Regions from separate parts of the Heyndrickxia sp. FSL W8-0496 genome, predicted to be linked through region 1. Evidence: a T-box and tRNA genes for the amino acid it is inferred to sense, from the RefSeq annotation. Region 1 holds a T-box; the other holds one or more tRNA genes.
The links. A T-box is a leader RNA that pairs with one kind of tRNA and senses whether it is charged. The one in region 1 lies ahead of ileS (isoleucine--tRNA ligase), so its partner is inferred to be a tRNA-Ile.
Positions count from the first base shown of each region.

Region 2: it has a tRNA-Ile gene. The T-box ahead of ileS (isoleucine--tRNA ligase) is inferred to sense a tRNA for this amino acid. The anticodon was not compared.

Region 1 is NZ_JBBOXX010000001.1:3,257,789-3,273,304, reverse strand. It holds gene ftsA (cell division protein FtsA) at 1-443, shown strand, start outside; gene ftsZ (cell division protein FtsZ) at 588-1,739, shown strand; gene spoIIGA (sigma-E processing peptidase SpoIIGA) at 1,989-2,915, shown strand; gene sigE (RNA polymerase sporulation sigma factor SigE) at 3,091-3,810, shown strand; gene sigG (RNA polymerase sporulation sigma factor SigG) at 3,952-4,728, shown strand; gene NST63_RS16455 (YlmC/YmxH family sporulation protein) at 4,892-5,164, shown strand; gene pgeF (peptidoglycan editing factor PgeF) at 5,384-6,202, shown strand; gene NST63_RS16445 (YggS family pyridoxal phosphate-dependent enzyme) at 6,203-6,880, shown strand; gene NST63_RS16440 (cell division protein SepF) at 6,913-7,356, shown strand; gene NST63_RS16435 (YggT family protein) at 7,362-7,622, shown strand; gene NST63_RS16430 (YlmH family RNA-binding protein) at 7,880-8,656, shown strand; gene NST63_RS16425 (DivIVA domain-containing protein) at 8,889-9,395, shown strand; T-box leader at 9,442-9,678, shown strand; gene ileS (isoleucine--tRNA ligase) at 9,829-12,600, shown strand; gene NST63_RS16415 (TraR/DksA family transcriptional regulator) at 12,736-13,017, shown strand; gene lspA (signal peptidase II) at 13,122-13,607, shown strand; gene NST63_RS16405 (RluA family pseudouridine synthase) at 13,579-14,484, shown strand; gene pyrR (bifunctional pyr operon transcriptional regulator/uracil phosphoribosyltransferase PyrR) at 14,650-15,192, shown strand; gene NST63_RS16395 (solute carrier family 23 protein) at 15,379-15,516, shown strand, end outside.
Region 2 is NZ_JBBOXX010000001.1:4,919-20,434, forward strand. It holds gene gyrB (DNA topoisomerase (ATP-hydrolyzing) subunit B) at 1-1,258, shown strand, start outside; gene gyrA (DNA gyrase subunit A) at 1,324-3,822, shown strand; gene NST63_RS00040 (HD-GYP domain-containing protein) at 4,103-5,179, shown strand; rRNA gene NST63_RS00045 (16S ribosomal RNA) at 5,572-7,124, shown strand; tRNA gene NST63_RS00050 (tRNA-Ile) at 7,275-7,351, shown strand; tRNA gene NST63_RS00055 (tRNA-Ala) at 7,366-7,441, shown strand; rRNA gene NST63_RS00060 (23S ribosomal RNA) at 7,659-10,601, shown strand; rRNA gene rrf (5S ribosomal RNA) at 10,672-10,788, shown strand; gene NST63_RS00070 (YaaC family protein) at 10,834-11,781, opposite strand; gene guaB (IMP dehydrogenase) at 11,894-13,360, shown strand; gene NST63_RS00080 (serine hydrolase) at 13,525-14,886, shown strand; gene pdxT (pyridoxal 5'-phosphate synthase glutaminase subunit PdxT) at 15,240-15,516, shown strand, end outside.

The sequences.
Region 1 (15,516 bases):
ATCAACATCAGCAATTTAATCAATTAGAAATATCTGATATTATAGAAGCTAGATTAGAAGAAGTTTTTGACTTTGTTTTAGAAGAGTTGAAACGCATGGGAATGGTAGATCTCCCTGGTGGAATTGTATTAACCGGTGGAAGTGTCAATTTACCAGGTGTTATGGAATTAGCTGCCTCGGTATTTCAAAACCGTGTAAGAATAGCAATACCTGATTATATTGGTGTAAGAGAACCTCAATATACTACTGCGGTTGGATTGATCCAATATGCTTATAAGAATGCTAGATTGCAAGGGCGAAATGTCAGTGCAGCACCTGCTCATTTTGAACATGTCGAAAAAAAGTCAGCTAAAAAGCCGCAACCAAAGCAAAAAACGGAAAAACAACCAGAAGAGAAAATTTCGACAAGAATGAAAAAATTCTTTGGCTACTTTTTTGAGTAAAGCTTTTTCTAACAAATTAAATAGTTGGACACAGGTTAAGTTTATAATTAAAAAATGATATAAAATATTCAATGATATTTCGGATGTAGCCGTTTAAGAAAAAGAATATCTTGTTGAAATATGGACGAATTAGGAGGATCTGTCATGCTGGAATTCGATACAAATTTAGATTCATTAGCAACGATAAAAGTAATAGGCGTAGGCGGTGGCGGTAATAATGCTGTAAACCGTATGATCGAACATGATGTTCAAGGTGTTGAATTTATTGCTGTTAATACTGATGCGCAAGCTTTAAATCTATCAAAAGCTGAAATAAAAATGCAAATTGGTGCAAAATTGACGAGAGGATTAGGTGCAGGGGCTAATCCTGAAGTAGGAAAAAAGGCTGCTGAAGAAAGCAAGGAACAAATTGAAGAAGCTTTAAGAGGAGCAGATATGGTATTTGTTACTGCTGGTATGGGTGGCGGAACAGGAACTGGTGCGGCACCTGTCATTGCACAAATTGCTAGAGATTTAGGTGCTTTAACTGTCGGTGTTGTTACAAGACCATTTTCTTTTGAAGGTAGAAAACGTGCAACACAAGCTGCAGGCGGTATTGCTTCAATGAAGGAAGCAGTAGATACCCTTATCGTTATTCCTAATGATCGATTATTAGAGATTGTTGATAAGAGTACTCCAATGCTTGAAGCATTCCGTGAGGCAGATAATGTACTTCGTCAAGGGGTTCAAGGTATTTCAGATTTAATCGCAACTCCAGGATTAATTAATCTTGACTTTGCTGATGTTAAAACGATAATGACCAATAAGGGTTCTGCACTTATGGGTATTGGTGTGGCAACAGGTGAGAATCGTGCTGCAGAAGCAGCGAAAAAGGCAATTTCTTCTCCACTTCTTGAAAAATCAATCGATGGAGCACAAGGCGTGTTAATGAATATTACTGGTGGAGTAAATCTAAGTCTTTACGAAGTTCAAGAGGCAGCCGATATTGTTGCTTCTGCTTCTGATCAGGAAGTAAATATGATTTTTGGATCAGTAATCAATGAAGATCTAAAAGATGAAATTGTTGTAACAGTTATTGCAACAGGATTTACAGAAGAAATTGGACAGCAAAAGCCTGTAAGTAGACCATCCTTCGGTGTTGGACAGCAAAAACAACCTGTTAATCCAACGGTTAAACGTGAACGTGAACCGAAGCGTGAAGAAGTACAGGAACCTATTCGACAAGTAAATCAACAAGTGGAGGATACTTTAGATATCCCTACATTTTTAAGAAATAGAAATCGTAGAAATCAATAAGAAAGAAAGAATTGTCTAATAAGGGGTCACTCCCTTACCAGACAATTCTTTTTTTTATCCTCAAAATTCTTATGATAGCCCCTATTTAAGGTCATTAGACAACGAATTTTAATTTGACAAAATTCGAACGAAATCTTGAAAACTTCTCTAATTTCCCATACAAGAAATGACACACTTCAAACAGGTATGTACGATACCATTAAGAAAAGCTGGTATGAATAAAAAAACATAGCAATTGGGGGGATAGGTTTGGTCGTCTATATGGACGTGATATGGCTTTTAAACTTCATTGTAGACGTGATGCTACTCTGGATAACTGCCATTATAATGAAACGTCCAATATCAAAATGGAAGCTTTTACTTGGAGGTTTAATCGGATCTTTACTAATTGTTATGAGTCTGACTCCGTTATCAGCTTATGCAGGAAACCCATTCATCAAATTACTTTTTTCCTTCGTAATGGTCTTTACAGTTTTTGGTTATAAACGCTTGAAATATTTTATATCCAATGTTCTTACCTTTTATTTTGTTACTTTTTTAACTGGTGGCATTTTAATCGGAGTTCATTATTTTATTCAATTTGATTTTCAATTGCAAAGTTCAGTGTTCCTAGCATCAGTTAGAGGATTTGGTGATCCGATTAGTTGGCTGTTCATACTATTTGGCATTCCAATTGCGTGGTATTTCTCTAAGAAAAGGATTGAAACATTTGAAATAACGACCATTCAATTTGATCAATTAGTAGATGTCATGGTCGAGATAAATGGAGTTTCTATTCAAGTGAAAGGTCTTATAGATAGTGGAAACCAGCTTTACGATCCATTATCAAGGCAGCCTGTAATGATCATCTCAACCCAATCATTTAGAAACGAGCTTCCTATAGAAATTATAGAGGCTATAGAGCATTCAGAGAATTTTTTGCAAGGGAAAACGGAATTACCTTCTGATTGGAGTGAAAGAGTTCGATTCATACCCGCAAAGACTGTTAATAAAGGAAATCAACTTTTGCTTGCGTATAAACCAGATCAAATGATTATTCAAAAAGATCATGAAAGATGGAATGTACAAAAAGCGTTAATATCATTTTCAAATCATGCCTTATCAAGTGAAGATGCATTCCAATGCATCGTTCATCCCAAAATGTTAACAGGTATCTCAATAAAATCAGTATCTTAAACGAAGGCTGCTTTCATATAGTTTGTTGCTTTTGTATAAGCACTGCTGCCTGCTATACCAACTAGGCTTTAGTGGTATTAGATGTTTGTAACTCTTGCCTAAACGAAAAAAAGTTAAATTCAATTGTTACTATAACTATACTCCTAAGATTATCTATTTAGAAGGAGGACATGAGATGAAAAAATTAAAAATAAAATTATCTTATTATTGGTACAAAGTACTTTTAAAATTGGGGTTAAAAACAGATGAAATCTATTATATTGGTGGAAGTGAAGCATTGCCACCACCCCTAACAAAAGAAGAGGAGGAAGTTTTATTAGAAAAGCTGCCAAAAGGTGATATGGCTGCACGATCTTTGCTCATTGAAAGAAATTTAAGATTAGTTGTATACATTGCCCGAAAATTTGAAAATACAGGTATCAATATTGAAGATTTAATAAGTATCGGAACAATTGGATTAATAAAAGCAGTAAATACATTTAACCCTGAAAAGAAAATAAAGTTAGCTACATATGCATCAAGATGTATCGAAAATGAAATTTTAATGTATTTGCGTAGAAATAATAAAATTCGATCAGAAGTATCCTTTGATGAGCCATTAAACATTGATTGGGATGGGAATGAATTATTATTATCAGATGTTCTTGGTACTGAAGAGGATATTATTACAAAAGACATCGAAGCAAATGTGGATAAAAAGTTATTATTTAATGCTCTGCATCAATTATCTCCACGTGAAAAGCAAATCATGGAGCTCCGATTTGGTCTACTCGGGGGAGAGGAGAAAACACAAAAAGATGTAGCAGATATGTTAGGTATTTCACAGTCATATATATCAAGGTTGGAAAAAAGAATCATTAAACGATTAAAAAAAGAATTTAATAAAATGGTTTAAAAAAATATTTTTTTGAAACGCTATTTCTATCAGTAATTAGAGGATTTAACCATCTATCACAAATTTCATTTCATGCATAAATTTCCCACCCAAGGAGATACTTAATTTTGAACAGCAGCTCCTATAAGGGGGGGAAAAGACTTGAAGCGAAATAAAGTTGAAATTTGTGGGGTCGATACATCAAAGCTTCCTGTGTTAAAAAACGAAGAGATGAGAGAATTGTTAAAAAAAATGCATGAAGGAGATTTATATGCAAGAGAGAAGCTTGTAAACGGTAATTTAAGACTTGTATTAAGTGTTATACAGCGTTTTAATAACCGTGGTGAGTATGTAGATGATCTTTTTCAAGTTGGATGTATTGGACTAATGAAATCAATTGATAATTTTGATTTAAGTCAAAATGTGAGATTTTCTACTTATGCGGTGCCAATGATTATTGGAGAAATACGTAGATATTTACGTGACAATAATCCAATCCGTGTCTCAAGGTCACTACGAGATATTGCTTATAAAGCGCTGCAAGTACGAGAAAAACTAATGAGTAAAACATCGAGGGAGCCTACAGCAGAAGAAATAGCAAAGGTATTGGAAGTACCACACGAGGAAATTGTATTTGCTCTTGATGCAATACAAGATCCAGTATCCTTATTCGAACCTATCTATAATGATGGGGGAGACCCTATTTATGTAATGGATCAGCTAGGTGATGAAAAAAATCGTGATACGAATTGGGTGGAAGAAATTGCATTACAAGAAGGGTTGCGCAGGTTAAATGACCGAGAAAAACTCATTATTAGAAAACGATTTTTTCAAGGGAAAACGCAAATGGAAGTTGCTGAAGAAATTGGTATTTCCCAAGCTCAAGTATCACGTTTAGAAAAGGCTGCCATTAAACAAATGAATAAGAATATCCAATAGTAGGACAAGTATCCCGTTTTTGGCGGGGTACTTGTCCTACATTATTTTAATGAAAGCTATTTTATTCTTTTGAGAAGATCAACTAAAGCCATTCCTAAAAAAATCAACTAAAGCATATACATGTAATATCATTGATTGGAATGATTTTTAAGGAGTGGTAAATTTGGTGAGAATATCAGAATTCCAAGTAAAAGATGTGGTGAGTATTTCTGATGGCCGAAAATTAGGAAATGTGGGTGATATTGATATTAATCTAGATACAGGAAAAATAGACAGTATTATCGTTGGAGGTTCTGGAAAAATATTAGGATTCTTTGGGAAAGAGGAGGAATTCATTATACCATGGAGTAATATTGTAAAAATTGGCGCGGACGTCATTCTTGTTAGATTTCGTGATCAAAATTACATGCAACAACAATTATCAGAACCGAAATAATCAATGATTAGGTTTGAGACAGATTATTCAGTTCTCCACCATTTATGTGTCTCAAACACAGGTCTTGAGACACATTTTTTCTCCTCAATTCCTCTTTATCTGTCACAATCTCTTTTTGAACGAGTGATTGGTTTACAGTTTTTGAATGAACCAAAACGTAATCTGTGATAAACTATAAAAAAGAATCTAAGGTTAAGAACCTTATTAGGAGTTACGATTATGAGCGAACCTTTCCAAAAAAAAGAGAAAGAGTTTTTTATCATTGAAAATTGGAATCAGATAAATTCCCGGCTAATTGCTGGATTTACAACAAAGCTAGGCGGCCAAAGTGAAGAACAATATGCCTCATTAAATTTTGGATTTCATGTAGGTGATGACAAAAAGAGTGTACAATCAAACCGGAAACTACTTTCTAAGAAGCTTGGATTCCCCCTTGATCATTGGATAGGAGCCGAGCAAACACACGATACATATATAGCAAAAGTGGATCATGCTGATGCTGGAAAAGGAGCACTTGATTATTCAAGCAGTATCCAACGGACTGATGGACTATTTACAGGGGAAGAAGATATTCTTCTCACTCTTTGTTTTGCTGATTGTGTGCCTTTATTCTTTTACGCGCCAAATCATCATATTATTGGCATAGCTCATGCAGGCTGGAAAGGAACAGTAAATGGGATTGCCAAAGAAATGGTTGATAAATGGAATCAGGAAGGAATTAAACCAGAAGAAATTAACGTGGTAATTGGTCCATCTATTTGCAAAAATTGTTATATCGTCGATGATCGAGTGATTGAGAAAGTAAATACCTGGGTAGAAGATGATTGTCCATACCAAGAAATATCTGGTGGACAATATCATTTAGATTTAAAAAAATTAAATCAAATGATTCTTTTAAACGCAGGAGTTAAACTGGAAAATATTGAACTCACTAATTATTGTACGAGTTGTGATCATCAAGAATTTTTTTCTCATCGACGTGATCATGGAAAAACAGGAAGAATGCTTAGTTTTATTGGTTTGAAAGGAGATATTTAAATGAAAGTGGTTGAAAATCTTTCAATCATTAATGAAAAAATTAAAGCAGCATGTGAAAGATCTAATAGAAACTCGGAAGAAATTAAACTTATTGCAGTTACGAAATATGTAACAACTGAACGTGCACAGGAAGCACTTCAGGCAGGGGTTAACAATTTGGGAGAAAATCGTGATGAAGGTCTATTAAATAAATGGGAAACAATAGGAAACGATGCAGTTTGGCATTTCATAGGCTCTTTGCAAACTAGAAAAGTCAAAAATATTATTGATAAAGTATCTTTTATTCATTCCCTAGACCGACTTTCTCTGGCAGAAGAAATAAATAAGCGTGCCAATAAGCCAATATCTTGTTTTGTACAGGTTAATGTATCAGGGGAAGAATCTAAGCATGGCATTAGTCCAGAGAATGTGGTAAATTTTATACATGATTTAAAAGATTTCGAAAACATTAAAGTGATTGGTTTAATGACAATGGCACCACTGACTGAAAATGTAGAAATCATTCGTCAAAGTTTTCGTGGATTGAAAGAACTTCAAGTGAAAATTCAAGAATTACAGCTTGATTATGCACCATGTAATGAATTATCAATGGGAATGTCTAATGACTATACAATAGCGATTGAAGAAGGTGCTACATATATTCGAATTGGTACGTCATTAGTTGGCGATGAAGGATGAAATAAGCAGGTCATCTTATTGGAGGTGTGAACATGGGGATAAAAACAAAGTTGAAATCATTTTTTTTATTAGATGATGAATATGAATATACAGAAGAAGAAAAGATGGATAGTGAGCCAGAGCGGGAACAATATACAAAGCCTGCTAATCAGAGGCAAAATGTAGTGAGCCTCCAAAGTGTTCAAAAGTCTTCATCTTCTAAAGTGATTTTATTTGAACCAAGGGTTTATGCAGAAGCTCAAGATATTGCAGATCATTTAAAAAATAGACGAGCTGTCGTTGTTAATTTGCAAAGAATTGAGCATGATCAAGCCAAAAGAATTATAGATTTCTTAAGTGGTACAGTCTATGCAATTGGTGGAGATATCCAAAGAATTGGTACGGATATATTCTTATGTACTCCAGATAATGTAGAAGTATCAGGGAATATTTCCGATTTAATTCAACATAGTGAATTTGATTCGAGGTGGTCTTAAAAGGAATGTTATTTTTAGTAACTATTTTATTAGAAGCAGTTAAAATTTACTCGTATATTATTATTATTTATATTTTTATGTCATGGTTTAATGCTCAACAATCTTCTATTGGACAAATTTTCGGGCGAATTTGTGAACCTTATTTAGAACAATTTAGGAGGTTTATTCCACCTATTGGGATGATTGATATTTCTCCAATTGTAGCTATTATCGTATTAAGATTAGCTAGCTATGGGATTAGACAGATTTATTTATGGACCATCTAGGTAGTAATCATACTACCTTTTTCTTTTTGGCTCTTATCTCAAACATTGTTGCTATTTAAGTGAGTTTTAACGTAAAATCATCAACCGAAGACCTTACACCTTTCTTTTACTGAGAAATGAGCTGCTACAAACTCCATATGAATCGCTGGATTCCTTTATTGAGCGTAAAAGTCGGCAGTTTGGCTTTTACACAACCAACAAACTATACGAAAACAGTCTTCTTTTTCTATAGTAATCAATAAGTATAAGAGGTATTTATGGATAATATATATCAACATTTTAGATCAGAGGAAAAAGATTTTATTGATCAAGTCATTCAATGGAAACAGTTTGTCGAAGATCGTTATGCACCAAAGCTAATTGATTTTTTAGATCCTCGGCAAATACATATTCTGAAATCAATCATTGGCAATGAACAAAGTGTGAAATACGGGATTTTTGGTGGGAATTCTGATTGTGAGCGAAACAGAGTTCTCCTATATCCAGATTACTATTCTCCATCATCTGAAGATTACCAAATTGCTTTACTAGAAGTAAAATATCCATCCAAATTTGTTACATTGACGCATCGACAGGTGTTGGGGACGCTTATGTCTATTGGATTAAAACGCGAAAAGTTTGGCGATATTTTATGCAAAAATGAGCGTATACAGTTTTTTATTGCAAAAGAATTGCTGGATTATATTAAGCTTGAGTTCCAACAGATCGGTAAAACATCCATTCAACTTCTAGAAATCCCGCTAAGTGATGCAATATCAACTGGAGAAGTTTGGCAAGAAATTCAAACGACAGTGAGTTCATTACGTTTGGATGCTGTTCTATCTTCTGTATACAATATTTCTAGACAAAAAGCACAAACGCTTATAGCCCATGGTTTGGTAAAAATAAATTGGAGGATTGTGGAACAATCAGCCTTTATTTGTGAAGAAGGGGACGTATTGTCTGCAAGAGGACATGGAAGGTGTAAGCTGCTTTCATTCGACGGGAAAACCAAAAAAGAAAAATGGCGAATAAAAGCTGGTGTGTTGAAATAATTTGAAAAAGTTGCAGGAAAATCCCCACAAACTGTCGAATATCGGTATAATAGAGTTAAGAGTTCAACCGTCTTAGCTTGAAGTTTTTAACTTTCAGGGGCTAGCGTTGAAGCTAAAGGCAAGCGCCTTGATATCTATTGATTATAGATAAAATGTTTTCTGGTCTTGTTTCTGGGACTTAATCATACAAGTTATTAAAGATTAAATTTGAATACATTGTGGAGGTGGCAGAATGCCTTTAACACCATTGGATATACATAATAAAGAATTTAGTAGAGGTTTTCGAGGATATGATGAGGACGAAGTAAATGAATTCCTCGACCAAATTATTAAGGATTATGAAATTATCATTCGTGAGAAAAAAGAGTTGGAAGAAACGTTAAACTCTCTTAATGAACGCTTAGGACATTTTACCAACATAGAGGAAACACTGCATAAGTCTATAGTTGTTGCTCAAGAAGCGGCTGAGGAAGTTCGTGGCAATGCGCAAAAGGAATCGAAGTTAATTATTAGAGAAGCTGAGAAAAATGCAGATAGAATTGTTAATGAAGCATTGTCAAAGGCTAGAAAAATTGCTTTAGAAATTGAAGAATTGAAAAAGCAATCAAAGGTTTTCCGTACAAGATTTAAGATGTTAATCGAAGCTCAATTAGATTTGTTAAAAAATGATGATTGGGACCATTTAATGGAATTTGAAATTGATGCTACAGAATTAAATCTTGAAGAAGAAATGAAATAATCTTGACGAAATGAAATTATTTCACATATAATTTATAAAACTAATATTTTAAACGATGACAGGGACAGTACAATTATTTACATGTCTTATAATATATAGCGAACCAAGGATAGTGAAAGCTTGGTATAAGCAAATAATTGGAACATCACCCTAGAGTTCTTGAATTGAACACCTTTATGGTTAGTAGATAATAGCGAATCATTCACGATACGAATGCTAAGAGGCGGATAATCAATGATTATCTACTAGGGTGGTACCGCGGGAAAACCTTCTCGTCCCTTTACAGGGATGTGAAGGTTTTTTTGTTGTTTAAACATATCCATACAAAAGTAAGAAAAAAGCCTATAGAATAGTTCTAAATAGGCAATGATGTGTATAGTGAATTCGGGATTTTTCAAATTGTTGGTCCCTGTGATATCAAGGAGGAAGTAATATGGATTATAAAGATACGTTATTAATGCCAAAAACAGAATTTCCAATGCGAGGAAACCTACCTAAACGCGAACCGGAAATTCAAGAAAAATGGAAGGAACTTAATATCTACGAAAAGGTGCAAGAGCATACAAAAGGTAGACCATTATTTGTCCTTCATGATGGACCTCCATATGCTAATGGCGATCTTCATATGGGGCATGCATTAAATAAAACATTAAAGGATTTTATCGTTCGATTTAAATCAATGACAGGATTCAATGCTCCATATGTTCCTGGATGGGATACACATGGTTTACCAATTGAACAAGCATTAACGAACAAAGGTGTCAAACGTAAGGAAATGTCTGTTGCCGAATTCCGTAAACTTTGTGAAGAATATGCCTATCAACAAGTTGATAATCAACGTGAAGCATTTAAACGTTTAGGTGTACGTGGAGATTGGGAAAATCCATATATCACTTTAAAACCTGAATATGAAGCACAACAAATTAAGGTTTTTGGTGAGATGGCTAAAAAAGGATATATTTATAAAGGAATGAAACCTGTATACTGGTCTCCTTCTAGTGAATCTGCTTTAGCCGAAGCAGAAATTGAATATAAAGATATTAAATCTCCATCTATCTATGTTGCCTTTGAAGTAAAAGATGGAAAAGGTGTATTAGAAGCTAATACAAAGATTATTATTTGGACGACGACTCCATGGACAATTCCGGCCAATTTAGGAATTGCAGTAAATCCGGAAATTGACTATGTAGTAGTAAGCGTTAATAACGAAAAATATGTAATTGCGAAAGCATTACTAGAAACGGTTTCTGAAGTTTTAGAATGGGAATCTCCTGAAATTGTTCAAACAGTTACAGGGAAAGAGCTAGAATATGTTGTAGCTAAACATCCATTATATGATCGAGATTCATTAGTGATTTTAGGTGACCATGTGACAACAGAATCTGGTACTGGATGTGTTCATACAGCTCCAGGTCATGGGGAAGATGATTTCCTTGTAGGTAAAAAATATGGGTTAGATGTTTTATGTCCAGTTGATGATAAGGGAGTTTTAACTTCTGAAGCACCTGGCTTTGAAGGATTATTCTATGATAAAGCAAATAAGCCGATTACTGAGAAGTTAGAGGAAGCTGGAGCATTACTAAAATTAAACTTCTTCACACACTCATATCCGCATGATTGGAGAACGAAGAAACCTGTTATATTCCGAGCTACTGCGCAATGGTTTGCATCTATTGATAAGTTCCGTGAAGAACTATTACAAGCTATAAAGGAAGTAAAATGGGTACCAACTTGGGGCGAAACGCGCCTATTTAATATGGTCCGTGACCGTGGCGATTGGTGTATTTCAAGACAACGTGCGTGGGGTGTACCAATCCCGGTATTTTATGGAGAAAATGGTGATCCGATCATCACTGATGAAACAATCGAGCATATCTCTAATTTATTCCGTGAGCACGGGTCAAATATTTGGTTTGAACGTGAAGCAAAGGATCTATTGCCTGAGGGATTCACACACCCAAGTAGTCCAAATGGGGAATTTACAAAAGAAACGGATATTATGGATGTATGGTTCGATTCAGGTTCATCCCATCAAGGTGTACTGGTTGAACGTGATGATCTTCAGCGTCCTGCAGATCTTTATCTTGAAGGATCTGATCAGTATCGTGGATGGTTTAATTCATCATTAACTACTTCTGTTGCCGTTTCAGGTCAAGCACCGTATAAAGGTGTTCTAAGTCATGGCTTCGTCCTTGATGGTGAAGGCAGAAAGATGAGTAAGTCATTAGGAAATGTGATCTTGCCTGGAAAGGTAGTCAATCAACTAGGAGCAGACATCATTCGTTTATGGGTAGCATCTGTTGACTATCAAGCAGATGTCCGTGTATCAGATGCTATTTTAAAACAAGTATCAGAAGTATATCGTAAGATTCGAAATACGTTCCGATTCTTATTAGGAAATTTATCAGATTTTGATCCTGCAACTGATAAAGTTAAGTATGAGGACCTTCGTGAAGTAGATCAATTTATGCTTGTGAAATTAAATAATTTAATTAAACAAGTTCGAAATGCCTATGAAGGTTATGAATATTCAACGATCTACCATAATGTTAATAATTTCTGTACCCTAGATTTAAGTTCATTTTATTTAGACTTTGCAAAAGATGTATTATATATTGAAGCAAAAGATAATGAAGAACGTCGGGCGATGCAAACCGTTCTATATGAATGTTTAACAGCTTTAACTAAGCTCTTAACACCGATTCTTCCACACACAGCTGATGAAGTTTGGGGCTATATCCCTGGCATTGAAGAAGTTAGTGTTCAGCTTACTAATATGCCTGAATATGTTGAAATTCCAAATGCTAAGGAATTAGAATTAAAATGGGAGAATTTCTTAAAATTACGTGATGATGTTCTAAAGGCACTAGAAGAAGCGCGCAATGAAAAAGTTATTGGAAAATCATTAACTGCAAAAATGACTGTATATGTGAATGATGAAATGAAACAATTATTAGATTCCATTTCTGAAAACATGAAGCAATTATTTATTGTTTCTGGATTTGAGGTAGGTGGAGCGATCGCTGATGCTCCTGAAAATGCTGTAAAACTTGAACATGCAGCAATTGTTGTTGAAAAAGCTGAAGGTGAGACATGTGAACGCTGCTGGATTGTAACAACTGAAATAGGTGAGGACGAGAATCATCCAACCTTATGCCAACGTTGTGCTTCAGTTGTTAAAGAATCTTATGAAAATGTTCAATAAAATAATTGCTAAAAAACCCTTGAAGGTAAATCTTCGAGGGTTTTCTATTTTATGTAACTACATGAAAGACTTACTCCATCATCATTATCATGATTCGGGTAAACTAACATTAATTCATTAAAGGAGGGAATTTCAATGTGCCGAAATGATGATCAATTATTTTATTTACTTCATGATCTAAAAGCTGAATTAAGTGCATATGAGACAAAGGACGAATTAATTAAAGATATGATTAATGAAGAATTAAAAGATATTCATACAGCCCTTTCTAAATGGAATAAAGGTAATTATGGAAAGTGTGAGCACAGTGGTGATCCAATCCCGAAAGAATGGCTGGAAACAATACCTACATTAAAATCCTCCGATGAATGGAATCAACTATGGTCATATGGGAAAATATCCATACCTTATAGTTGAGTACATCTTAAACTTTTCTAAAATCCCCCTGTATGCTACAATTCAAAAGAAGAATCGTAAAACTATATAATTATAATGAAAAAGTAGATACGGGGGTATCCTTTGTGATTTATTACATACTGGCTTTATTTGTAATTGCATTAGACCAAATAACAAAAATGTTGGTCGTTAAAAATATGGAAATAGGAGAAAGTATTAATATTATTGAAGATGTATTTTCCATCACTTCCCATCGAAATCGAGGTGCAGCATGGGGGATTTTAGAAGGCCAAATGTGGCTGTTTTATTTGATTACCATCATTGTTGTTGGTGGAATTATTTATTATCTTTATAAATATGCAAAAGGAAAACCCTTATTAGGAATCAGTCTTGCCTTTATGTTAGGGGGGGCAATTGGGAATTTTATTGATCGATTAATTCGCCAAGAAGTAGTGGATTTTCTTTATGCCAGAATTATTGATTTTCCAATTTTCAATATTGCTGATGCAAGCTTAACGATTGGTGTGATTCTACTACTTATTCAAATGCTTATAGAAGAGCGTAAATCAAAGGAGAAAACATATGGAAAAAATGGAACACATCATTCTTGAAAGTGAGAATAACGAACGTATCGACAAGATTATTTCCACTATGAATGCAGAATGGTCCCGTTCACAAGTTCAGCAATGGATTAAAGATGGACATGTTAAAGTAAATGGAAAACAAATTAAAGCAAATTATAAATGCACGATTAATGATCAAATTGTCATTGATATCCCTGAACCAGAGATCCTTGATGTTCAGGCAGAAGAAATGAATTTAGACATTTACTATGAGGATGGGGATGTACTCGTCGTAAATAAACCAAAAGGCATGGTTGTTCATCCAGCACCAGGACATTTAACAGGTACACTAGTTAATGGCTTGATGGCACATTGTAAGGATCTATCAGGGATTAATGGAGTGTTAAGACCTGGTATTGTACATCGAATTGATAAAGATACATCAGGATTATTAATGGTGGCTAAAAATGATATGGCACATGAAGGACTGGTTAATCAATTAGTCGATAAATCCGTGACACGTAAATATTTCGCCATCGTTCACGGAAATGTCCCTCATGATTATGGGACAATTGATGCACCGATTGGACGTGACCCAAATGATCGTCAAAGAATGACGGTAGTTGATAATGGAAAACATGCTGTGACCCATTTTCGTGTATTAGAACGATTCAATCAATATACATTTATTGAATGTGAATTAGAAACAGGACGTACTCACCAAATACGTGTCCATATGAAATATATAGGTTTCCCATTAGTTGGTGATCCTAAATATGGTCCTAGAAAAACATTATCTATCGGTGGGCAAGCATTGCACGCAGGTATCCTAGGGTTCATTCATCCTCGGACGAAACAATATATTGAATTTGAGGCCCCAATACCAGAGGAATTTGAAAAACTGTTAATCGAGCTAAAAAGATAAGGTTGACAAATTAGCTATCTAGTATTAATCTATTAATAACTTAATATCCCCCCTTTAATACAGTCCTGTGAGGCTGAGAAGGAAACGGATAGTTGATTCAATTATAAATTCGTAGACCCTCTCGCCGACAAGGTGAGAGGGTTTTTAATTTGTGAGGTGGAAAAATTGTCTCAAAAAGCTATCGTTCTTGATCAGCAAGCAATTAGAAGAGCACTTACTCGTATAGCTCATGAAATTATTGAGCGCAATAAAGGGATACAAGACTGCATTTTAGTCGGAATTAAGACAAGAGGTATTCATATCGCAGAGCGTTTAGCAGAAAGAATTGAACAAATTGAAGGCCATCCTATTGATGTAGGGGTTTTAGATATCACATTATATCGTGATGATTTATCGAAAAAAAATGAAGATGCTGAACCTGAAGTAAAGGGATCACATATTCCTAGTGAAATTAATAATCGTAAAGTCATTTTAGTAGATGATGTATTATATACTGGAAGAACTGTCCGTGCTGGAATGGATGCATTGATGGACATTGGCAGACCCTCCCAAATTCAGCTAGCTGTATTAGTTGATCGAGGTCACCGTGAACTTCCAATACGTGCAGATTTCATCGGTAAGAACATACCAACCTCGAGCAGTGAAAGAATTGTTGTAGCCCTTGAGGAAGTAGATGGATTAGATCAAGTAAGTATTTATGAAAACTAAATAAAAAAACCTTTTAAAAGCAGTCCAGAGAGGCTGACAAAGGTGGAAACTTTCTATTGAATCATTATGTTGTTCGATAGGTTGTCTAGCCCTCTTTGTAGCTTCTCGCTATAAAAGAGGGTTTTTATTTTGACTGAAGCACAAATAAATTATAGGAAAACTTAATGTAAAGGGAGATTGAATCTTATGGGTAGAAATCCAGATATCGTACTAGATATACATGATAAACCAAATAAAACACAATGGATTAGTTTAAGTATTCAACATTTGTTTGCGATGTTTGGATCAACTGTTTTAGTTCCGCTTCTAGTCGGCTTGAGTCCA
Region 2 (15,516 bases), 3.3 Mb from region 1:
TCACTATGAAGGTGGTATCAAATCCTATGTAGAGCATCTAAACAGAACGAAAGAGGTCATCCATGAAGAGCCTATTTATGTTGAAGGTGAAAAGGACGGCATAGCTATAGAGGTATCTATTCAATATAACGAAGGGTTTACTAGTAGCATTTATTCATTTGCCAATAATATTCATACGTACGAAGGCGGAACACATGAATTTGGCTTTAAGACTGCCCTGACAAGGGTAATTAATGATTATGCACGTAAAAATGGATTGATAAAAGAGAATGATTCTAACTTATCTGGTGAAGATGTTCGAGAAGGATTAACAGCTATTATCTCAATTAAGCATCCAGACCCTCAATTTGAAGGACAAACGAAAACAAAATTAGGAAATTCAGAAGCTAGAACCATTACAGATGCGGTTTTTTCTGAGCACTTTGATAAATTTATGCTAGAAAATCCTACTGTTGCTAAAAAGATTGTTGAAAAAGGCTTAATGGCTGCACGTGCACGTTTGGCGGCGAAGAAGGCGCGTGAACTTACTAGAAGAAAAAGTGCACTTGAAGTTTCAAGTTTACCTGGAAAATTGGCTGATTGCTCTTCAAAGGATCCTAAAATAAGTGAATTATTTATCGTAGAGGGTGACTCTGCAGGTGGTTCAGCCAAACAAGGAAGAGATAGACATTTTCAAGCGATTTTGCCATTACGTGGTAAAATCCTAAATGTTGAAAAGGCACGTTTAGATAAAATTTTGTCTAACAATGAAATTCGTACAATTATTACCGCACTCGGTACAGGGATTAGTGATGACTTTGAAATCTCTAAAGCTCGTTATCATAAAGTAGTTATCATGACAGATGCAGATGTCGATGGTGCTCATATTAGAACCTTATTATTAACCTTTTTCTATCGTTATATGAGACAAATAGTAGAGGCAGGGTATATTTATATTGCCCAACCACCTTTATATAAAATTTCACAAGGAAAACGAGTAGAATATGTTTATAGTGATCGAGAATTAGAGGAAATGCTTAGCCAAATGCCGCAGCAACCAAAGCCTGGTATCCAACGATATAAAGGTCTTGGAGAAATGAATCCTGAACAATTATGGGAAACAACGATGGACCCAACCAATCGTACATTACTACAAGTAAGTTTAGAGGATGCAATAGGAGCGGATGAAACATTCGAGATGCTTATGGGGGATAAGGTCGAACCACGTCGTAACTTTATTGAAGAAAACGCCATTTATGTGAAAAATCTCGATATTTAATTGCGAAATACAAAGAAGCAATCAGTTGATACTGGTTGCTTGATTCTCTTAAAGGAGGTTCTAGTATGTCTGAAACACCGAAATCAAATATTAAAGAAGTAAATATTAGTCATGAAATGCGTACTTCCTTCTTGGATTATGCCATGAGTGTTATCGTTTCTCGTGCACTTCCAGATGTACGTGATGGGTTAAAGCCCGTACATCGAAGGATTCTTTATGCAATGAATGATTTAGGAATGACATCAGATAAAGCCTATAAAAAATCAGCTCGTATCGTTGGAGAAGTTATTGGTAAGTACCATCCACATGGTGACTCCGCGGTTTACGAAACGATGGTTCGTATGGCTCAGGATTTTAGCTATCGATATATGTTGGTTGATGGACATGGTAACTTTGGTTCTATTGATGGTGACTCTGCAGCTGCTATGCGTTATACCGAAGCACGGATGTCAAAAATATCAATGGAATTAGTTCGAGATTTAAACAAGGATACGATTGATTATCAGGACAACTATGATGGATCAGAAAGAGAACCGGTTGTTCTTCCATCTCGATTTCCGAACTTATTAGTAAATGGTACATCGGGTATTGCAGTAGGTATGGCAACCAATATTCCTCCTCATCAGCTTGGAGAAGTAATTGATGGTGTCCTTGCTTTGAGTAAGGATCCAGATATTACAATTCAAGAACTAATGGAGTATATACCAGGCCCAGATTTTCCAACTGCGGGTTTAATTGTTGGTAGAAGTGGGATCAGGCGTGCTTATGAGACAGGACGTGGTTCCATTACTCTACGGGCACGAGTAGAAATAGAACAAAAACCGAATGGTAAAGAATCGATTATCATTAAAGAAATACCTTACCAAGTGAATAAAGCTAAGCTTGTAGAAAGAATTGCTGAGCTTGTAAGAGATAAAAAAATTGATGGAATTACAGATTTAAGTGATCAATCTGATCGTCAAGGTATGCATGTTGTTATCGATGTTAGAAGAGATGCAAATGCAAATGTCCTTTTAAATAATTTGTACAAACACACCGCGCTTCAAACAACATTTGGGATAAATTTATTAGCTCTTGTGGAAGGGCAACCAAAAGTATTAAATTTAAAACAGTGTTTATATCATTATTTAGAGCATCAAAAAGTAATTATTCGTAGAAGAACAGAGTTTGAATTACGTAAAGCGGAAGCACGTGCACACATCTTAGAAGGTTTACGTATAGCATTAGATCATATTGACGAAATTATAAGCTTAATTCGTTCATCTCAAACAACTGAAATAGCTAGAAACGGTTTAATGGAGAATTTTTCATTATCCGAAAAACAAGCTCAAGCAATTCTTGATATGCGTCTACAACGACTAACTGGATTAGAACGTGAAAAGATTGAAGAAGAGTATCAGGAATTAATCAAGCTGATTGCTGAATTAAGAGCTATTTTAGCGGATGAGGAAAAGGTCTTAGAAATCATTCGTGAAGAGCTGTTAGAAATAAAGGAACGTTTTAATGACGTGCGCCGTACAGAAATTGTTTCTGGTGGAGTCGAACAAATTGAAGACGAAGATTTAATTCCACGGGAAAATATTGTGATAAGTTTAACACATAATGGATATATTAAGCGTCTCCCAATTTCAACCTACAAAAGCCAAAAGCGTGGCGGCCGTGGGGTTCAAGGGATGGGAACAAATGAAGATGATTTTGTTGAACATTTATTAACAACTTCGACACATGACACGATCCTGTTCTTTACAAATAAAGGGAAAGTATATCGAGCTAAAGGATATGAAATTCCTGAGTTTAGCAGAACAGCAAAAGGGATTCCGATTATTAATCTACTTGGTATCGAAAAAGATGAGTGGATTAACACAATGATTCGTGTAGAAGAATTTGTTGATGATAGCTTCCTATTCTTTACAACCAAAAAAGGAATTTCTAAACGAACGCCATTAACTGATTTTGCCAATATACGTACAAATGGATTGATTGCCATTCATCTCCGTGAAGAAGATGAACTTATTTCTGTAAAACTTACAGATGGGGATAGAGATATTATTATAGGCACCAAAAATGGTATGTTAATAAGATTCCCAGAGGTAGATGTTCGTTCAATGGGTAGAACAGCAACTGGTGTTAAAGGAATTACTCTTTCTGGTGATGATGAAGTCGTTGGCATGGAAATATTAGATGAGAGTAATGATGTTCTAATTGTAACCATAAATGGTTATGGAAAACGGACAACTGCATCTGAATATCGTATTCAAAGTCGTGGCGGTAAAGGTTTAAAAACATGTAATATCACTGAAAAGAATGGTGGCTTAATAGCAGTAAAAACAGTTACTGGAGAAGAAGACCTTATGCTTATAACAGCTGGTGGAGTTCTTATTCGTATGGCGGTAAGTGACATCTCCCAATTAGGAAGAAATACACAGGGAGTCAAGCTCATTCGGTTAGGTGAGGATGAACATGTAGCTACAGTGGCAAAGGTTGAAAAGGAAGAAGAGACTTTGGAGGCAGAGGATACAGCAGAGGAAGCATCCGAATTAATTGAGAACGAAGAGAAAGAGTAAAATTTTGTAAAGAGACATCGCTATGATGTCTCTTTTTTGATAAAATATTTAAAAAGGGGTTTTGTATAGATTGTTGCTTTGTAAAAGCTGGCAGTTGTGCTTTTACACCCAATAAAGGATTCAACGATTGTTATTGAGTTTGAAGCTCTTTTCTCAGTGAAATGAAAGGTGGAGCGGATTTTAGCCGATAGTTATTGGTTAAAATTTTGCTTAAATAGCAACAATGTTTGAGAAAAGAGTCTTTATAAAAGATAGTTAATGAAAAATTGGGGTGGGAAGAATGAAAGTCACGATTGAAGACTTACGTGTAGGGGCTGTTTTAGCAGAAGATGTAATGGGGATGACTGGACAACCAATCATTCCTAAAAAAACAATGATAACTCCAGAACATATAGAAGTATTAAAGGCTTTCTTGAAAACGGAAGTGATCATTGAAGGATTGACAAGGAAACATGATCAGAAAAAAAATGAAGAGCGTGTATATGAAAGTAAAGAAGAAAAGAAGATAATATATTCATCATTTCGAGAGGATTTTGAAATAGCAGTAACGAAGTACAAAATAGATTTTCAAAAATGGCAATCGGGGTCAGCAGTTGATATTGCTAATGTAAGGGATTTTCTTTATAAATTACTTGAAAAAGCTGAAGAAAAAAATATTTCTATTTCATCTCAAAACTTTTCTACTAACCAGAATAACTATATTTATGATCATTCTGTTGCAGTAGGAATTATTAGCGGATTAATAGCCAAGAAAATGGGCTATGATAAAGGTCTTTACTATCAAACAGCATTAGCTGGCTGCTTGGCAAATGTCGGTATGGCAAAGATATCCCCAAAAATCCTTACCAAATCAGGTGTCCTCACATCAGAAGAGAATAAGGAAATTCAAGATCATCCAAATTTAAGCTTAAAAATGATTCAAAATAGTCCTCTACTAAAACCTGAAACAAAATTAGCTGTATTTCAACACCATGAAAGATTAGATGGTAGCGGGTACCCAATGGGGATAAAAGGAAATCAGTTTTATCCAATTTCCCGAATAGTAGCAGTAGCTGATGTATTTCATGCATTAATTTCTAATCGGTCCCATAAAAAAAATATTGCCCCTTTAAAAGCTATAGAAATGATGAAAATAGATGAATTTGGAAAATATGATATATCTGTTTTAAACACACTATCATTAATGGCAGCAAAACTTTCTATTGGTACTAGAGTAAGATTATCGAATGGAGAGATAGGGGTAGTTCTTTTCACTAAACAACATGCATTAACGAGACCATTAATAAAGTTAAATAACGGTGAATCCATAGATCTTGAAAAGATGAGAGAGATATATATAGAGGAAGTTTATTCATAAACAGATAACTCTGTGAGAAGGAAGGATTATAAAATGGCTCCTTTCAATATCCTAAACTTGATGAAATAAACAATTGTGAAGTATATAAAGAAATTTATTAACTATACAATAAAGCTATAGAAAAGAGTCAATATAAATCTTCCTTCTAAAAAGTTTAGGACTTTTAAAAAAAAGTTATTGTGTTTGCAAATAATATCTGATAGAATAATATTCGTTGGTCTTTTATATCAACTATATAAATTTCAAAAAATATTATATTAAAATAGGTATTGACTTGAAATGATATATATGATAATATATAAAAGTCGCTTAAAGGTGATTGATCTTTGAAAACTGAACAAAACGAAACGTCAATGAATTACTTTTATTTATAAAGAGCTATATCAAACATCTTTTTGGAGAGTTTGATCCTGGCTCAGGACGAACGCTGGCGGCGTGCCTAATACATGCAAGTCGAGCGAATCTGATGGGAGCTTGCTCCCTGATGATTAGCGGCGGACGGGTGAGTAACACGTGGGTAACCTGCCTGTAAGACTGGGATAACTCCGGGAAACCGGGGCTAATACCGGATAACTTTTTCCTTCGCATGAAGGAGAATTGAAAGATGGCTCCGGCTATCACTTACAGATGGACCCGCGGCGCATTAGCTAGTTGGTGAGGTAACGGCTCACCAAGGCGACGATGCGTAGCCGACTTGAGAGGGTGATCGGCCACACTGGGACTGAGACACGGCCCAGACTCCTACGGGAGGCAGCAGTAGGGAATCTTCCGCAATGGACGAAAGTCTGACGGAGCAACGCCGCGTGAGTGATGAAGGTTTTCGGATCGTAAAACTCTGTTGTTAGGGAAGAACAAGTATCGTTCGAATAGGGCGGTACCTTGACGGTACCTAACCAGAAAGCCACGGCTAACTACGTGCCAGCAGCCGCGGTAATACGTAGGTGGCAAGCGTTGTCCGGAATTATTGGGCGTAAAGCGCGCGCAGGCGGTTTCTTAAGTCTGATGTGAAATCTTGCGGCTCAACCGCAAGCGGCCATTGGAAACTGGGAGACTTGAGTGCAGAAGAGGAGAGTGGAATTCCACGTGTAGCGGTGAAATGCGTAGAGATGTGGAGGAACACCAGTGGCGAAGGCGACTCTCTGGTCTGTAACTGACGCTGAGGCGCGAAAGCGTGGGGAGCGAACAGGATTAGATACCCTGGTAGTCCACGCCGTAAACGATGAGTGCTAAGTGTTAGAGGGTTTCCGCCCTTTAGTGCTGCAGCTAACGCATTAAGCACTCCGCCTGGGGAGTACGGCCGCAAGGCTGAAACTCAAAGGAATTGACGGGGGCCCGCACAAGCGGTGGAGCATGTGGTTTAATTCGAAGCAACGCGAAGAACCTTACCAGGTCTTGACATCCTCTTGACCTCCCTAGAGATAGGGATTTCCCTTCGGGGACAGGAGTGACAGGTGGTGCATGGTTGTCGTCAGCTCGTGTCGTGAGATGTTGGGTTAAGTCCCGCAACGAGCGCAACCCTTGACCTTAGTTGCCAGCATTTAGTTGGGCACTCTAAGGTGACTGCCGGTGACAAACCGGAGGAAGGTGGGGATGACGTCAAATCATCATGCCCCTTATGACCTGGGCTACACACGTGCTACAATGGATGGTACAAAGGGCTGCAAGACCGCGAGGTTTAGCCAATCCCATAAAACCATTCTCAGTTCGGATTGTAGGCTGCAACTCGCCTACATGAAGCCGGAATCGCTAGTAATCGCGGATCAGCATGCCGCGGTGAATACGTTCCCGGGCCTTGTACACACCGCCCGTCACACCACGAGAGTTTGTAACACCCGAAGTCGGTGAGGTAACCTTTTGGAGCCAGCCGCCGAAGGTGGGACAGATGATTGGGGTGAAGTCGTAACAAGGTAGCCGTATCGGAAGGTGCGGCTGGATCACCTCCTTTCTAAGGAATATGGAAAACCACTTACGTGGTTCAGACGTCTTCTGTTTTGTTCAGTTTTGAAGGTTCAATCCTTCTAAGAAAATATGCATGAATAAAAACATGACTTTGGTATGTTCATCTATCCATTGTCTTTTGTTTCCTAATAAATGTGGGCCTATAGCTCAGCTGGTTAGAGCGCACGCCTGATAAGCGTGAGGTCGATGGTTCGAGTCCATTTAGGCCCACCATATAAACATTTTTTGGGGCCTTAGCTCAGCTGGGAGAGCGCCTGCTTTGCACGCAGGAGGTCAGCGGTTCGATCCCGCTAGGCTCCACCATTGTTCTTTGAAAACTAGATAATATAAGAAGTAACCAAGTAATAACCGAGAATCGCCACTTTATGGATGAATCCATTAAGTAGTTTTTAAACTGTAAGGGCAAGGAGAAGCGAGAAGATCGAGGAAACGAACGAAGGAGCACCGCAGCGTATTACACATACGTGAGGATGCGAATGAGTGAGTTGACGAAGAGATTCGAAGCTTATCATTGGCCGTAGGTTAAGTTAGTAAGGGCGCACGGTGAATGCCTTGGCACTAGGAGCCGATGAAGGACGGGACTAACACCGATATGCTTCGGGGAGCTGTAAGCGAGCTTTGATCCGGAGATTTCCGAATGGGGGAACCCACTGCCCGTAATGGGGTAGTATCCTTGCTTGAATACATAGAGTAAGGAAGGCAGACCCGGGGAACTGAAACATCTAAGTACCCGGAGGAAGAGAAAGCAATTGCGATTTCCTGAGTAGCGGCGAGCGAAACGGAAGAAGCCCAAACCAAGAGGCTTGCCTCTTGGGGTTGTAGGACACTCTATACGGAGTTACAAAGGAACGGAGTAGATGAAGAGGTCTGGAAAGGCCCGTCAAAGAAGGTAACAACCCTGTAGTTGAAACTTCGTTCCCTCCAGAGTGGATCCTGAGTACGGCGGGACACGTGAAATCCCGTCGGAAGCAGGGAGGACCATCTCCCAAGGCTAAATACTCCCTAGTGACCGATAGTGAACCAGTACCGTGAGGGAAAGGTGAAAAGCACCCCGGGAGGGGAGTGAAAGAGAACCTGAAACCGTGTGCCTACAAGTAGTTAGAGCTCTATGCTTTATGCAGAGTGATAGCGTGCCTTTTGTAGAATGAACCGGCGAGTTACGATTTCATGCAAGGTTAAGCTGAAGAGGCGGAGCCGCAGCGAAAGCGAGTCTGAATAGGGCGATTAAGTATGAGGTCGTAGACCCGAAACCAGGTGATCTACCCATGTCCAGGGTGAAGGTAAGGTAACACTTACTGGAGGCCCGAACCCACGCACGTTGAAAAGTGCGGGGATGAGGTGTGGGTAGCGGAGAAATTCCAATCGAACTTGGAGATAGCTGGTTCTCTCCGAAATAGCTTTAGGGCTAGCCTTAAGGTAAGAGTCTTGGAGGTAGAGCACTGTTTGGACTAGGGGCCCTCATCGGGTTACCGAATTCAGACAAACTCCGAATGCCAATGACTTATCCTTAGGAGTCAGACTGCGAGTGATAAGATCCGTAGTCAAGAGGGAAACAGCCCAGACCACCAGCTAAGGTCCCAAAGTATACGTTAAGTGGAAAAGGATGTGGAGTTGCTTAGACAACCAGGATGTTGGCTTAGAAGCAGCCACCATTTAAAGAGTGCGTAATAGCTCACTGGTCGAGTGACTCTGCGCCGAAAATGTACCGGGGCTAAACGTATCACCGAAGCTGTGGATGGACATCTTATGATGTCCGTGGTAGGAGAGCGTTCTAAGGGCTGCGAAGCTAGACCGTAAGGACTGGTGGAGCGCTTAGAAGTGAGAATGCCGGTATGAGTAGCGAAAGAAGGGTGAGAATCCCTTCCACCGAATGCCTAAGGTTTCCTGAGGAAGGCTCGTCCGCTCAGGGTTAGTCGGGACCTAAGCCGAGGCCGAAAGGCGTAGGCGATGGACAACAGGTTGATATTCCTGTACCACCTCTTCACCGTTTGAACGATGGGGGGACGCAGGAGGATAGGGTAAGCGCACTGCTGGAATAGTGCGTCCAAGCAGTTAGAGGGGTGACGAGGCAAATCCCGTCACCAGATACCTTGAGCTGTGATGGCGAGGGAAATTTAGTACCGAAGTTCCTGATTCCACACTGCCTAGAAAATCCTCTAGTGAGGTGAAAGGTGCCCGTACCGCAAACCGACACAGGTAGGCGAGGAGAGAATCCTAAGGTGAGCGAGAGAACTCTCGTTAAGGAACTCGGCAAAATGACCCCGTAACTTCGGGAGAAGGGGTGCTCTGTTAGGGTGCAAGCCCGAGAGAGCCGCAGTGAATAGGCCCAGGCGACTGTTTAGCAAAAACACAGGTCTCTGCGAAGCCGTAAGGCGAAGTATAGGGGCTGACGCCTGCCCGGTGCTGGAAGGTTAAGAGGAGAGGTTAGTCGCAAGACGAAGCTTTGAATTGAAGCCCCAGTAAACGGCGGCCGTAACTATAACGGTCCTAAGGTAGCGAAATTCCTTGTCAGGTAAGTTCTGACCCGCACGAAAGGCGCAACGATCTGGGCACTGTCTCAACGAGAGACTCGGTGAAATTATAGTACCTGTGAAGATGCAGGTTACCCGCGACAGGACGGAAAGACCCCGTGGAGCTTTACTGCAGCTTGATATTGAATTTTGGTACAGCTTGTACAGGATAGGTAGGAGCCTTTGAAACCGGAGCGCCAGCTTCGGTGGAGGCATCGGTGGGATACTACCCTGGCTGTATTGAAATTCTAACCCGCACCCCTGAATCGGGGTGGGAGACAGTGTCAGGCAGGCAGTTTGACTGGGGCGGTCGCCTCCTAAAAGGTAACGGAGGCGCCCAAAGGTTCCCTCAGAATGGTTGGAAATCATTCGCAGAGTGTAAAGGCACAAGGGAGCTTGACTGCGAGACCTACAAGTCGAGCAGGGACGAAAGTCGGGCTTAGTGATCCGGTGGTTCCGCATGGAAGGGCCATCGCTCAACGGATAAAAGCTACCCCGGGGATAACAGGCTTATCTCCCCCAAGAGTCCACATCGACGGGGAGGTTTGGCACCTCGATGTCGGCTCATCGCATCCTGGGGCTGTAGTCGGTCCCAAGGGTTGGGCTGTTCGCCCATTAAAGCGGTACGCGAGCTGGGTTCAGAACGTCGTGAGACAGTTCGGTCCCTATCCGTCGTGGGCGTAGGAAATTTGAGAGGAGCTGTCCTTAGTACGAGAGGACCGGGATGGACGCACCGCTGGTGTACCAGTTGTCTTGCCAAAGGCATCGCTGGGTAGCTATGTGCGGAAGGGATAAGTGCTGAAAGCATCTAAGCATGAAGCCCCCCTCAAGATGAGATTTCCCTTAGTTTATCTAAATAAGATCCCTGAAAGATGATCAGGTTGATAGGTTCGAGGTGGAAGTGTGGCGACACATGGAGCTGACGAATACTAATAGATCGAAGACTTATCCTAATTTGATTTAAGGTTATTACACTTCTTTATATATCTAGTTTTGAGGGAATAAACCCTTAACAAAATATAGTCTGGTAATTATGGCAAGAAGGTCACACCCGTTCCCATCCCGAACACGGAAGTTAAGCTTCTTAGCGCCGATGGTAGTTGGGGGCTCTCCCCCTGCAAGAGTAGGACGTTGCCAGGCAATTGTAAGCACAGAGCTTGTTCTCTGTGCTTTTTTGTATGCACTTTAGAGTTTGCTTTGTAAATATTTGAAGATTAAATAGGGTGTTTTCTCTGCTGTAATTGATAGAAAAGTACTGATAAATGGATAATCATTAGTCGGCGTTGTTTTTATAAGTTCACACCACCATTCGGTTTCATAACGGGCAATCATGCTTAAATTGTATAAAAGTAAATAATGGATAATTAATTCAGGATAATACATATATTTCGTTTGTTTGTTGGGTAAGCAAAAGCTATTTTTTGTTAAATGAAAACGGAAGGGAAGTAAAGGAGTATCCTCATTTGTACTTTTAATAATTATATAATCTTTATCATAATTTATCGTTTGAATGGATATAGCATTTTTATCTTTTAATAGACGTGTGAAACTGTCTAATGTTAAATGGTATTGATCGAGAATAGATAAAGGAATGGCATATTCTATATTTTTTTTTAGAATATGAATGATGTTACATTCGTTAATAAATGTGAAACAATCATCTAATTCTGGTACTTGATAAAATAGATCCTTCATAATAATTTTTTCACCTTCTAGGTGTTCCACGTGAAACATTTTTTTTGAAAAATGAGTACACAGTCCCATCTTCTGTATCTTTATTTCATCATTCATAAACTGATAGTGTTGCTTTTTTTTCTTTCTGGAAGAAACTCCATGAGCTAATACAGAAGTAGATTCTGGATAATCGGGATCTACGGATAATAAACAAGCCTTTATTAAATGGATTAAGCCATAAAAGAGTAGCACAGGCTTAATTGGAATCGGTGCATGTTCAGCTTGTGAGTAATACATTTCGCCATGTTGGAGAAAATAGATAAAAGGATAACAATTATCATAACTTTTTATTTCATGATTATCGATCTGCATATTTTTGTAGCAACGATTTAATAGCTTTTGTGTCATGTCTGCAGATTGATACAAATTTAACCGTTTCCAAACAAGATCTTTATTCAAAAGAATGACCTCCGAATTTTTTGAAAAATTGGACATATTATTAATTCCTTGACAGTAGTTTAACCAATTGATAACCTACTAATAATATTTTGGGAGCAGGAGGAATGAAAAAATGTGGGAATCAAAATTTTCTAAAGAAGGATTAACATTTGATGATGTACTGTTAGTGCCAGCGAAATCTGAAGTTTTACCGAAAGACGTAGATTTACAAGTGGAATTAACAGAGACCTTGAAGCTTAATATTCCGATTATTAGCGCAGGTATGGATACTGTTACTGAAGCGGAAATGGCCATTTCAATGGCGAGACAAGGTGGTTTAGGCATTATTCATAAAAATATGAGTATTGAGCAACAGGCAGATCATGTTGATAAAGTAAAACGTTCTGAAAGTGGAGTTATTACAGACCCATTCTTTCTAACTCCTGAACACCAAGTATTTAGTGCTGAGCATTTAATGGGTAAATACCGAATTTCCGGTGTGCCTATCGTGAATAATGAGGAAGAACAAAAGCTTGTTGGCATAATTACTAATCGTGATTTACGCTTTATTCAAGATTTCTCGATAAAAATTTCTGATGTAATGACAAAGGAAAACTTGGTAACTGCTCCTGTCGGTACAACGTTGAATGATGCAGAAAAAATTCTTCAAAAGCATAAAATTGAAAAGCTCCCATTAGTTGATGAAAATGGTGTATTAAAGGGACTTATTACTATTAAGGACATTGAAAAGGTCATTGAATTTCCTAATTCGGCTAAAGATAATGTAGGACGCCTTTTAGTTGGTGCTGCTGTAGGTGTAACTAGTGATACTATGAAACGTGTAGAGGCACTAGTGAATGCAAATGTAGATGTTATTGTGATAGATACGGCTCACGGGCATTCTAAAGGTGTTTTAGACACTGTGAGCAAAATTAGAGCTGAATATCCAAAGTTAAATATTATTGCAGGAAATGTGGCTACTGCTGAAGCTACAAAAGCGTTGATTGAAGCAGGGGCAGATATTGTTAAGGTTGGAATTGGACCAGGTTCAATTTGTACAACAAGAGTGGTAGCTGGTGTAGGAGTACCACAAATAACAGCTATCTATGATTGTGCGACTGAGGCAAGAAAGCATGGTAAAGCAATCATTGCAGATGGTGGTATTAAATATTCAGGAGACATTGTTAAGGCGCTTGCATCTGGTGGACATGTTGTAATGCTTGGTAGTCTTTTAGCAGGCACAACAGAAAGCCCTGGTGAAACAGAAACGTATCAAGGCAGAAGATTTAAAGTATACCGTGGAATGGGTTCAGTCTCTGCGATGGAGCAAGGGTCAAAAGACCGTTACTTCCAAGAAGATGCGAAAAAGTTTGTTCCTGAAGGTATTGAAGGACGTGTTCCATATAAAGGGCCACTTGCTGATGTTATTTTCCAATTACTTGGTGGAATAAAATCTGGTATGGGTTATTGTGGGACTAAAGATCTGAAAGCCCTCCGCGAGGAAGCTCAATTCATTCGAATGACAGGTGCTGGCTTAAGAGAGAGCCATCCACATGATATCCAAATTACTAAAGAAGCACCTAACTATTCGCTTTCATAATATAGATAATATAGTTTAAATTGATAGAAGTGGTAGGAATTTACACAAAAAAGTGCATTTCCTGCCACTTTTTGTTTAAGTTAGGTATATCCTCCGTCTACTATTATGTTAAGAACTATGTTAAAATAACGAAAGTGTATACATAAATAGATGGAGGGTTCTTAGTGGAAAAGAGAAAAGTAAAAAAGATATTTGCCATGATAATGGCTTTTTCGTTGATGTTTGGAATATTTCAATTGCCACAAAAGGCGTTAGCTGCAGAAGACATTTTAGATATTCATGCAGACGGAGCTATATTAGTTGAAGCAAGTACGGGTAAAGTATTATATGAAAAAAATCCAGACACTGCACTAGGAATTGCTTCAATGTCAAAAATGATGACAGAATATATCCTTTTGGATTCAATCAAAAAAGGCAAAGTAAAATGGGATCAAGAATATACCGTTAGTGATTATGCTTTTAAAATATCTCATGATACAAATCTATCAAATGTGCCGTTAAGAAAAGATGTTAAATATAAAATTAAAGACTTATACCAAGCAATGGCTATTTATTCAGCAAATGCAGCAACAATTGCTATTGCAGAAACGATTGGTGGGTCAGAAGAAAACTTTGTCAAGATGATGAATGAAAAAGCAAAAGAGCTTGGATTAAAAGATTATAAATTTGTAAATAGTACAGGATTAAATAATAAGGACTTAATGGGAATGCACCCTAAAGGATCAGGTCCTACTGATGAAAATATTATGTCTGCTAGAGCAACAGCTAAATTAGCTTTTCACTTAATTAATGATTTTCCTGAGGTATTAAAAACTTCTAGTATTTCAAAACAAACATTCCATGCGGGTCCTGGTGAAGATGTTAAAATGGAAAACTGGAATTGGATGTTACCATCTTTGGTGTATGGATCTAAGGACAATGGGGTAGATGGTTTAAAGACTGGAACGACTGATTTTGCAGGATACTGTTTTACAGGTACTGCTCAAAAAAATGGAATGCGCGTGATAACAGTTGTTTTAAATGCAACGGATGGTAAAGGTCAAGGTGGCTATAAAGCAAGATTTGATGAAACAAAAAAAATGATGGATTATGCATTTGCTAATTTTTCTGTAAAGGAAATTTACCCAGGGCAATATAAGATTAAAAATCATGAATCACTGCTAGTGGAAAAAGGGAAAGAAAAAAAGGTAAGCATGTACACAAAGGATCCAGTAAAGTTAGTAATCAAAAATGGAGAAGAAAAGTTATATAAGCCTGTTTTTAATGTTGAAAAGGACAAGCTCAATAAGGCTGGTAAATTAACTGCACCTGTTAAAAAGGGTGAAAAAGTTGGTACGTTAACCGCTGAGTATAGTGGTAAAAATGATTTTGGTTACCTAGACGGTCAAAAATCGGCAAGTGTAGATGTCGTGACTGGTGAAAAGGTTGAAAAAGCAAATTGGTTTGTATTAATGATGCGTGGAATTGGTGGTTTTTTTTCTGACATATGGAATGGAATCACTTCGACGGTAAAAGGCTGGTTTTAATAAGCTTAGGAAAAAGGATACCTATCTTGACATGGTGTCCTTTTTCTAGTTTATTTAATTTAGGAAGGCTCTTTTCGCAAACATTTTTGTATCTAAGTAAAGCTTTAACGCATGACTATCGGATGAAGTTCATTATATCCTTCATTTCACTGAAAAAAGTGCTGCAAACTCCATAAGAATCGCTGAATCCTTTATTGGGTGTAAAAGCCTTCAGTTGGACTTTTACATAAGCAACAAAACTATACGAAAACAGCTTTTAGCAATTAAAAAGAGTGGAAAAACTTTTCAAATGCCTTATCCTGCTTTAGGGTATATATAGAATTGCAGGATTTGGCTGGTAAGGAGTATATGGAATGGTCAAAATTGGGGTACTAGGTTTACAAGGTGCTGTTAGAGAACATGTACAGGCTATTGAAGCATGTGGTGAAGAAGCTATAATCATAAAAACAAAGGATCAATTAGATGAAATAGATGGTATCATCCTTCCTGGTGGAGAAAGTACTACTATGCGACGCCTGCTTGATCGATATGATTTTATGGATAAGCTTCGACAGTTTGGAGAACAGGGAAAACCAATGTTTGGTACATGTGCAGGTTTAATTTTATTAGCTAAAAAAATTCAAGGTTATG